Regions from separate parts of the Hydrogenophaga atypica genome, predicted to be linked through region 2. Evidence: predicted binding sites of a transcription regulator. Region 2 holds the regulator's gene; each other region holds the start of a gene.
What was found. The regulator sigma-54, encoded in region 2, starts transcription at its own class of promoters, with help from an activator protein. The targets are predictions, from matches to a motif close to TGGCANGNAANCTGCTTT.

Region 1: a site for sigma-54 is predicted at 1,732-1,749, ahead of glnA (type I glutamate--ammonia ligase). Genes of this name have one in related genera too.
Region 3: a site for sigma-54 is predicted at 1,285-1,302, ahead of ACFQPB_RS01220 (pilin). Genes of this name have one in related genera too.

Annotation. Positions count from the first base shown of each region.
Region 1 covers NZ_JBHTCA010000003.1:322,832-326,105, reverse strand. The annotation lists gene ACFQPB_RS06085 (hypothetical protein) at 1-123, opposite strand, end outside; gene glnA (type I glutamate--ammonia ligase) at 267-1,682, opposite strand; gene ACFQPB_RS06075 (competence/damage-inducible protein A) at 1,851-2,696, opposite strand; gene ACFQPB_RS06070 (EI24 domain-containing protein) at 2,693-3,274, opposite strand, start outside.
Region 2 covers NZ_JBHTCA010000005.1:219,725-222,998, reverse strand. The annotation lists gene lptA (lipopolysaccharide transport periplasmic protein LptA) at 1-266, shown strand, start outside; gene lptB (LPS export ABC transporter ATP-binding protein) at 263-1,039, shown strand; gene ACFQPB_RS09970 (RNA polymerase factor sigma-54) at 1,042-2,571, shown strand; gene ACFQPB_RS09965 (THUMP domain-containing class I SAM-dependent RNA methyltransferase) at 2,697-3,274, shown strand, end outside.
Region 3 covers NZ_JBHTCA010000001.1:232,479-235,752, reverse strand. The annotation lists gene ACFQPB_RS01225 (tetratricopeptide repeat protein) at 1-1,217, shown strand, start outside; gene ACFQPB_RS01220 (pilin) at 1,370-1,789, shown strand; gene ACFQPB_RS01215 (hypothetical protein) at 1,838-2,158, shown strand; gene ACFQPB_RS01210 (hypothetical protein) at 2,302-3,165, shown strand; gene ACFQPB_RS01205 (glycosyltransferase) at 3,185-3,274, opposite strand, start outside.

The sequences.
Region 1 (3,274 bases), on a different contig from region 2:
GTTGCCGCAGCGGTAAATGCGGTCCTGCGCCACGGCAGGCACGGCTGCGGCGCCCAGCATCAACAGACACACCAGATGGGATACGGGAACAGAAACAAAGGATTTCATTGCGGCATCGAACATGTCGGCACTCCAGGCAAGAGGCATGGCCTCCAGAACGGCATGGGCCTGTGATTTCCAGTATCGCCCAAAAGTGCCCGGTCGCTGGCCGCCCACAAGCAAAAAGGGACGGCCAAAGCCGTCCCTTCACACATCGGTTACCTGGATTACAGGCTGTAGTACATGTCGTACTCGACAGGCGACACTTCCACGCGCGAGCGGGTCACTTCCTGCATCTTCAGCTCGATGTAGGCGTCGATCCAGGCGTCGGTGAACACGCCGCCCTTGGTCAGGAAGGCGCGGTCCTTGTCCAGGTGGGCCAGGGCTTCATCCAGGCTGGCGCACACGGTGGGGACCAGCTTGTCCTCTTCGGGCGGCAGGTGATACAGGTCCTTGGAGGCGGCTTCGCCCGGGTGGATCTTGTTCTCAACGCCGTCCAGACCGGCCATCAGCAAGGCGGCAAAACCCAGGTAGGGGTTGCACAGGGGATCGGGGAAGCGGGCTTCCACGCGACGGGCCTTGTCGGATGCGACGTTGGGGATGCGGATCGATGCCGAGCGGTTTTTGGCCGAGTAGGCCAGCTTGACCGGGGCTTCGAAGTGGGGCACCAGGCGCTTGTAGCTGTTGGTGCCGGGGTTGGTGATGGCGTTCAGGGCACGTGCGTGCTTGATCACGCCGCCGATGTAGTACAGCGCGAACTCGGACAGACCGGCGTAGCCGCTGCCAGCAAACAGGTTCTTGCCGTCCTTCCAGACCGACTGGTGCACGTGCATGCCCGAGCCGTTGTCGCCATGGTAGGGCTTGGGCATGAAGGTGGCGGTCTTGCCGTAGGCGTTGGCCACGTTCTGGATCACGTACTTCTGCAGCAGGGTCCAGTCGGCGCGCTCGACCAGGGTCGAGAACTTGGTGCCGATTTCGCACTGGCCAGCACCGGCCACTTCGTGGTGATGCACTTCAACGGGAATGCCGACGGCTTCCAGGATTTCGCACATCTCGTTGCGCATGTCCATGGTGCTGTCCACCGGGGGCACGGGGAAATAGCCGCCCTTGACGCGCGGACGGTGACCACGGTTGCCACCTTCGAGCTTGGCGCCGCTGTTCCAGGGGGCTTCGTACTCTTCGATCTGGTAGAAGCTGTGGCCAGGTTCGTTGCTCCAGCGCACTTCATCAAACAGGAAGAACTCGGGTTCCGGACCGAAGAAAGCGGTGTCGCCCAGGCCAGAGGCCTTCAGGTAGGCTTCGGCGCGCTTGGCGATGGAACGCGGGTCGCGCTCGTAAGCTTTGCCATCGGTGGGTTCGATCACGTCGCAGACCAGCACCAGGGTGACTTCTTCGACGAAGGGGTCGATGAAGGCGGTGGCGGCGTCGGGCATCAGCAACATGTCCGACGCTTCAATGCCCTTCCAGCCAGCGATGGACGAACCGTCGAAAGCCTGGCCTTGTTCGAACTTGTCTTCTTCGAACTGGGACACGGGAATGGTGATGTGCTGCCACTTGCCACGGGTGTCGGTAAAACGGAAGTCAACGAACTTGACGTCGTTGTCCTTGACCATGCTCATGACGTCGGCGACGCTTTTGGCCATCAGAAACTCTCCTGGTACGGGTTGGGTAAAAAGGGTGACGGAAAACGATTAAGCAGCTTTTGTGCCAGCACGCACCGAGGTGTGGCACAACCGACGCAGTGTTCAGCTCAATATTGTGCACCCGGAACGGACGCACTTAACAGGTGCATAAATAGAGCAGATTGGCAATCAGCGCACCATTTCAGGGCCCATTGGTGCACCAAAAGCCGACAAGCCTTGTTTGAGTGCGTCAAAAGCGGGTTGGGTGGCACCCTCTTCACCTTTGACGCCCAATTCGATGTGGCGCCCATATTCGGGGTGGTCCACACTGGGCAGGCTGAACACTTTGACCCCCGCGTGCTCGGCCTCGATGCGCTCCATCAGCGGCGTGAGGCTGGCCTCCATCGCACCAAAAACGATCACGGAACGCTCCACCCAGGTTTGGCGGTGGAACCAAGTGTGGCAATGGGTGTCGAGCGCCCAAGCCATCATGGGCCAGGCCATGACCGGGAAGCCGGGCAGGAAAAACACCCGGCCACCACCGCTGCCGGTGCAGTCGAAGCCGGGGATTTTGTTGTAGGGGTTGGGCACAATGTCCGCGCCTTCGGGAAACACCCCCATGTTCAGCCGGTGCACGTTGTCGGCGCGTTCAGGCTCGTAGGGCAGGTTCTGCTCGGCCGCCACATCGCGCATGCGCTCCAGAATCAGCTCGCGCGCCTGCGGGTGCAGCACCAGAGAGCGTTCCAGCGCAGCCGCCGCACACTGGCGCGTGTGGTCGTCGGGGGTGGCGCCTATGCCGCCACACGAAAACACGATGCCAGGCTGGGCAAACGCATCGCGCAACGCGGCCGTGATCTGCCGCCGGTCGTCGCCGACGTAGCGCGCCCAGCTCAAGGTCAAACCCCGCTCGCCCAGCAGTTCTATGGTTTTGCTCAGGTGTTTGTCCGCCCGTTTGCCCGACAGGATTTCATCGCCCACGATGATGAGGCCGATGTCGGGCACGGGTGACACGTTGTCGGACAGGGGCGAGTTCATGGCGTGGTGGGTGGGTTGGGTCCGGGCAGTGTGGGTGTCGTGCCTGGCAGTGGCTTGGGCAACACGTCTTCCACGTTCTGCGATTGAGATGCCATGGTCGGCGCTGCGTCTGACACCGGTCTGACCGGCGCGGCAGCAGCCCGCGTGCGCTCCAACGCCGCCAACAGGTAATGGGCAAACCACAACGAGGCAAAGGCGAACACCAGGGTGTAGATCCAGATGGCCAGTGGCACCAGCAAGGGCGCGGCCACAATGAACATGGCGCCCGAAGCCCAGATCAGGCTGGGCGCCGCGCCCAGGAAACCGGTCAACACCCCCATCACCAGCAGCGGCGCACGGTGCGTCTGGATCAGACCGGTGCGCTCCTCTTTGCTGGCGTGGTCGGCCAGTGCGTCAAACGCGAACACGCGGTAGGTGAGCCAACCCCAGATCAGGGGCGGCAACAACAGCACCAAAGGCGGGATCAGCCACAGCGGCATGGTCAACACCATCACCACCAGGGCCAGCAAGGTCGAGCCCAACGACCAGAAAACGCTGGCCAGCAAACTGCCGCCGCGTTTGCGCTCCAGCGCGGCAAA
Region 2 (3,274 bases):
TCGGCCGCGCCGTGCTGCGCCGCTACCGGGGCAGCAACCTGAACGACGAAACGGCTGGCAACACCATCGTCTACGACAACGGGGCCGACGTGTTCACGGTGGACGGTGGCACAGCCACCACGGCCGCCACCCCCAACAACCCCGGCGGGCGCGTGCGCGCCATGCTGACCCCGGTGCCCAAGGCCGACGCCAGCGCCACCGCCCCGGCAAACAGCCCCGCTCCCGTGCTCAAACCCAGCCCCAGCATGGGGCCAGGCAAGCAGTGAGCGCGCACACAGCTGCACCGCTGGCGCCCAAACGCCGGCTGGAAGCCAGTGGCCTGCAAAAGGCCTATGGCAGCCGCAAGGTGGTCAAGGACGTGTCGCTGGCGGTGGAAGAAGGCGAAGTGGTGGGCCTGCTGGGCCCCAACGGTGCCGGCAAAACCACATCGTTCTACATGATCGTGGGCCTGGTGCGGGCCGATGCGGGGCAGATCACGCTCGACGGCCAGGCCGTCGAACGCCTGCCCATCCACCGCCGGGCACGCCTGGGCCTGGGCTACCTGCCGCAGGAAGCCTCGATTTTTCGCAAGCTCAGCGTGGAAGACAACGTGCGTGCCGTGCTGGAGCTGCAGGACGACCCCGCCACCGGCAAGCCCTACACCGCCAAAGCCCTGGACGAACGCCTGACGCAACTGCTGGAAGACCTGCACGTGTCGCACCTGCGCTCGTCGCCGGCACCCGCCTTGTCGGGCGGCGAACGGCGCCGGGTCGAAATCGCCCGAGCACTGGCGAGCAACCCGCGCTTCATCCTGCTCGACGAGCCCTTTGCCGGCATCGACCCGATTGCCGTCATCGAGATCCAGCGCATCATCGGCTTCCTCAAGTCGCGTGGCATCGGCGTGCTCATCACCGACCACAACGTGCGCGAAACGCTGGGCATCTGCGACCACGCCTACATCATCAACGAGGGCCGCGTGCTGGCCCGGGGCACGCCTTCGGAGATCGTCGAAAACGCAGATGTGCGAAGGGTGTACCTCGGCGAGCATTTTCGAATGTGAACATGAAGCAAAGCCTTTCGCTTCGTGTTTCCCAGCATCTGTCGCTGACCCCGCAACTGCAGCAGTCCATCCGGCTGCTGCAGCTCTCCACGCTGGAGATGGCGCAGGAGGTCGAGCAGATGCTCGACGAGAACCCCTTCCTGGAGCGCAGCGAGGAGGTGGCCGAGCGCGAGGCGTTTGGGGTGGATGCCGAAAACGCGCCGGTCAGCACCGGCGACCAGGTGAGCGAATGGAGCGCGGACAGCGGCCCGGCGACCACCAGCAGCGAAAGCGACGACTTCAGCGAAGAGGTGGGCAGCAGCGAGCCCGACTGGGACGGTGATGGCACCGTGTCCTTCACGCCCGACGACGGCGAATGGGGCGGCGAGGCCGCGCCGCGCAACCGCAACAACGCCGACGATGAAACCGCCAGCGCCGCCGAGCTGGCCAGCGAACACATCAGCCTGCAGGCCCACCTGCACCAGCAGGCCCTGGGCCTGCGGCTCAATGAAGAGGAGCGCGCGGCGCTGTACTTCCTGATCGAATCGCTCAACGACGACGGCTACCTAGACGAGCCCATCACCGACCTCGCCGCCGCGCTGGCTGGCGACGACTGGGAGGCCCGTGAAGCCACCGAACAGGCCCTGAACCTGGCGCTGCACTGGCTGCAGAACATGGACCCGGCTGGTGTGGGTGCGCGCGATCTGGCCGAATGCCTGCGGCTGCAAATCGAAGAGCTGCGCAACAGCCCCGCCGCCCAGGCCGCGCTGGCCATGTGCGCGCAGCCGCTGGACCTGCTGGCGCGGCGCGACGCCAAACGCCTGGCCGCCGCCTGCCACCTGGACGAGGCCGTGGTGCGCGAGGGCCTGGCGCTGATCAGCCGGTTGGAGCCCAAGCCGGGCCGGCGCTTCGCCAACGTGGAACGCAACACCGTGGTGCCCGACGTCATCGTCACCAAGGCGGGGCGCGGCTTCAAGGTGCAGCTCAACCCCGACGTGATGCCACGCCTGCGGGTGCACGACATCTACGCCAACGCGCTGCGACAAGGGCGCGGCGACAAGGGCGAAGGTGCGGCCAGCATGCAGCAGCGGCTGCAGGAGGCGCGCTGGTTCATCAAGAACATCCAGCAGCGCTTCGACACCATCCTGCGGGTCTCCAGCGCCATCGTCGAGCGCCAGCGCAACTTCTTCATGCACGGCGAGCTGGCCATGCGCCCGCTGGTGCTGCGCGAGATCGCCGATGAGCTGGGCCTGCACGAATCCACCATCAGCCGCGTGACCACCGCCAAGTACATGGCCACGCCTTTTGGCACCTACGAGCTCAAGTACTTCTTCGGCTCCAGCCTGGGGACGGAGACCGGCGGCAACGCGTCGAGCACCGCCGTGCGCGCGCTGATCAAACAGTTTGTGGCGTCTGAAGATGTGGCCAAGCCGCTGTCGGACAACCAGCTGTCGGAAATGCTCAAGGAACAAGGCATTGAGTGTGCACGCCGCACGGTGGCCAAGTACCGCGAAGCCCTTCGTATCGCACCGGCCAACTTGCGCAAACGTTGAAATGACACAATGACGGCGGCGCCCGCGCCAGCCATGACGTGGCTCTCGCCGCATGAATGGGTCCCGTCATGGCGCAACGCGCCGTCCTACCAGTGGCGCAGCCACGAGGTCATTCCGTCATCACCATGAACCAACTCACCCTTTTCCTGCCCTGCGCCGCTGGCGTGGAGGACTTTCTGGCCGCTGAGGTCAAGCGCATCGTGGGCGTGGCCGATGGCGACATGTCACGCTCGCGCGGCGGTGTGTTGCTCAAGGCCAGCTGGCGCGACGCCATGCTGCTCAACCTGCACAGCCGCCTGGCGCAGCGCGTGTTGGTGGAGCTGGCCTACGAGCCGTACCGCAGCGAAGACGACATCTACGAGATCGCCTGCGGTGTGGCCTGGGAAATCTGGATGACGCCCCGGCACACGCTCAAGGTGGAGATCACCGCGCAACACAGCCCGCTCAAGAGCCTGAACTTTGCCGCCCTGCGGGTGAAGGACGCGGTCTGCGACCGCCTGCGCCACAAAACCGGCGAACGCCCCAGCATCGACACCACCTGGCCCGATGTGCGGGTGTTTGCCCACCTGACCGAAGGCCAGTGCTCCGTCTACATCGACACCTCGGGCGAGCCGCTGTTCAAACGCGGCTGGCGCGAGGACAAAGGCGACGCGCCGCTGAAAGAAACCCTGGCCGCCGCCATGATCGCGGCCACCGGCTGGGA
Region 3 (3,274 bases), on a different contig from region 2:
TTCCCATAGCGCAGGAATGTCAGGCGCGGTGGCCATCCGACATCAACTTGGCGCTGCTCGCCCTGGCCTACAACCACAATTGCGACTATGCGGAGGCTATTACGTGCTTCGATGAGTTGGAAGCCAAAGACTTGGTGTCGCGACTGGGTGTCAAGTCGGCCTATGCGCTTTGCCTGTCGTACACCGGTCGGGTAAAGGAAGCACTAGCCATTTTTGACGAGCAAATTGGCCTACTCGGTAACACAGGCCAACTGCGACTCGCGAAAGCAGCCATGCATTTGTTGACCGAGGATTTTGGCGCTGGGTGGGACGGCTATCGACACCGCCAGCTGGGGCTGAGCAACTACCGTGTTTTGCCCGTGCCGGAATGGCAAGGCGAGGATTTGAAAGGCAAAACCATTGTCGTGCTGGCTGAACAAGGCCTAGGCGATCAAGTGATGTTCGCTTCGTGCCTGCCCGACCTGCTCGCACGCAAGCCCGCTCGCGTGGTGCTGGAAGCAATCAGCCGCGTAGCACCGACCCTGGCCCGCTCCTTTCCCGAATGCGAAGTAATTGGATCGAGGCAAGATTCAAAACTGGAATGGTTGCGGGACATTGAAAATGTGGACTGCTTCGTGCCGCTTGGGGATCTCCCCAGGCATTTCCGACGGACCATAGACAGCTTTCCTCGCCAGCCCTACCTCAAACCCGATTCCGCCCGGGTGCGCCACTGGCGGAGTCGGCTCGAACGCCTGGGGGCCGGTCCTTATTTCGGCACATCATGGCGCGGAGGCACCGAACCCACCCGTAGCGCGATACGCACACTGTCTCCATCGCTCTTGAAGCCGTTGACCTGCGCCCTGCCTTCTCAGTGGGTCAGCTTGCAATACGGTGATGTGCGCGAAGAACTGGCGCTGGCCCAACAAGCAGGCATCACTTTGACTCACTGGTCGTCCGCAATAGCCGATCTGGATGAGTTTGCTGCGCTGATTGCTGCGCTGGACGGCGTTTTTACGGTCTGCAACACCACCGTTCATTACGCTGGCGCTGTTGGCCAAAAAACCTGGGTACTGGCGCCCACGGTACCTGAGTGGCGTTATGGTTTGACCAACCGCAACATGCCCTGGTACCCCCATGTGCAAGTGCTACGGCAACCCAAGCCCCACGACTGGGAAACACTGGTGGCACAAGCCGCCTTGTGCTTGGTGGACGAATATCGCCCACTTCTAGTCACGTAAAGTGACAAATTTTGTCAAAATCGCCGCATCAAGTCCCCGTTTGAGGGTATACGCCGGAGCTTTAGGGTGGCATGACTCTTGCAAAAACTGATCCGCTGAGCGCTGTGCGCACAGCGTCAGCACTTGCCCTCAACTTTGATCAAAGGAAACCCATGAAATCCATCCAGCAAGGTTTCACGCTCATCGAACTGATGATCGTGGTCGCCATCATCGGCATCTTGGCTGCCGTGGCCCTGCCCGCCTACCAAGACTACACGATCCGTGCCCGATCGACCGAGTTGCTACTCGCGGCATCGGGAGCCAAAACCGCCATTACCGAGGCATGCCAACTTCAGAATAACTGCTCACTTCCGGCGAATACACAGAACGCAATCTCCGCTCAAATGGGGCTCACCAATTTGGTTGCAGCAGCAGCCGTTTCTGCAAGTGGAGTAATTACTATTGCAGGAACAACAGCAATTGGCACGACTGCATTGACAGTCGTCATGACTCCCTCGTGGAACGGCACCACCGCCGTTTGGTCGTGCACAGGCACACCGTTGAAATACATGCCCGCGTCGTGCCGCGGCTGAACGACGTGCCGAGCCATTGAACAGGGGGCCTTGCGCCCCCTTTTTTATATGAAAATTTTTTCATTCTTCAAAACCGCCCAAGCTACAGACTTGAAAGCGGTTGCGCGCTCACTGGCCGATGATCTTGCCAAGCGGTACCCACCGGAATTGGACAACACCCCTGGAAAACAGGTATCTATCAGTCGGCTCACACGCATCATGGAGGATCTGTGCCAACGGGTGGTTGAATTCCAAGCAACCCATAAACTGGGTTGGATCAAGAAGGCAAAACTGGCCAACCATGTGAAGTGGGAGCTCAAAGAACGCGGGTACACCAAAAAATTCACAGACTTCGCCACCGAGGCGATTGTTGTCCACTTGAACAAGTAACGGGACCATCTGAAGGGCGCCAGTCAAAAACACCCGACTCAATCCCGGCGACATTAGGCAGTTTTGATCAAAACCCGTGGCAATGGCAGGTGTACACACAAGCCACCGCAAATCACCATCCGGACCAACCCAACCAATCGGCCATGAACTTCAACATTTGCTACATGGGCCCAGAATGGCTCTTTCATCTGCGCAGGGATTTCATCCTATGCCTCAAATACGCACTGGAAGATTTGGGCCACCAAGCGAATATTTCACCTGCTGCACTTGATCGAAATGGCGTCAACCTTGTGATTGGCGCCTACTTCCTTTCCAAGGAAAACCTACAAACCATTGCGCGCTCCGGCTACCGCTACATCAACATCAACACCGAAATTATTGATCAAGACATGTTGAACTACAATCCACAAAAAGTGGATTTCCTCGGCGCATATCTCCCATTTATGGAAGATGCCGTTGCCAGATGGGATGTGGTTCTTGACAACATCCCCCAGTACGAAAAATACGAATGTTCAGCCCACTTCCTTCGATGGGGCCACCATCCAAAACTAAGGGATATTGAGCACCGCTCAAACAAAGATCTGGACTTCTATTTCTTTGGCATGCTCTCGCCGCGAAGAAAAACCATACTGGACAGTCTGACTCAAGCCGGGCTTCGTGGAACTGCAGATCACAGCTGCCCCTATTTTCTAAGAAATGATCGAATTGCCAGGGCCAAGGTACAGCTCAATCTCATACAAGATGACAGATACACCCACGTCAATTCATTTCGAATTTGTTATCTGGCCAACAACAGCTGCCACATTCTCTCAGAAAACGAAACCGACCCGGCAAATTATTTAGATTACACAGAAATCATTACATCAAATAATTTATTTGAGAGGCTGCACGCGGCCTTGGTTAACGACCGCTGGCGCGAATGCGGGCTGGCGGCGGCGGCGGCCTTTGAAAAACAAAAAATGACCGACCTGATGGCATCGCTGCTTGACACCACCGGGCCCATATAACGCTACGAGACTGGACGGATTAATTTTGATCCACCCGCAGGGTGCTCGCTTTCTCTTCCTCCCACTCTGTTGAGTAGGCACATTCTGCAAACTCATTGAAGTACGGCCC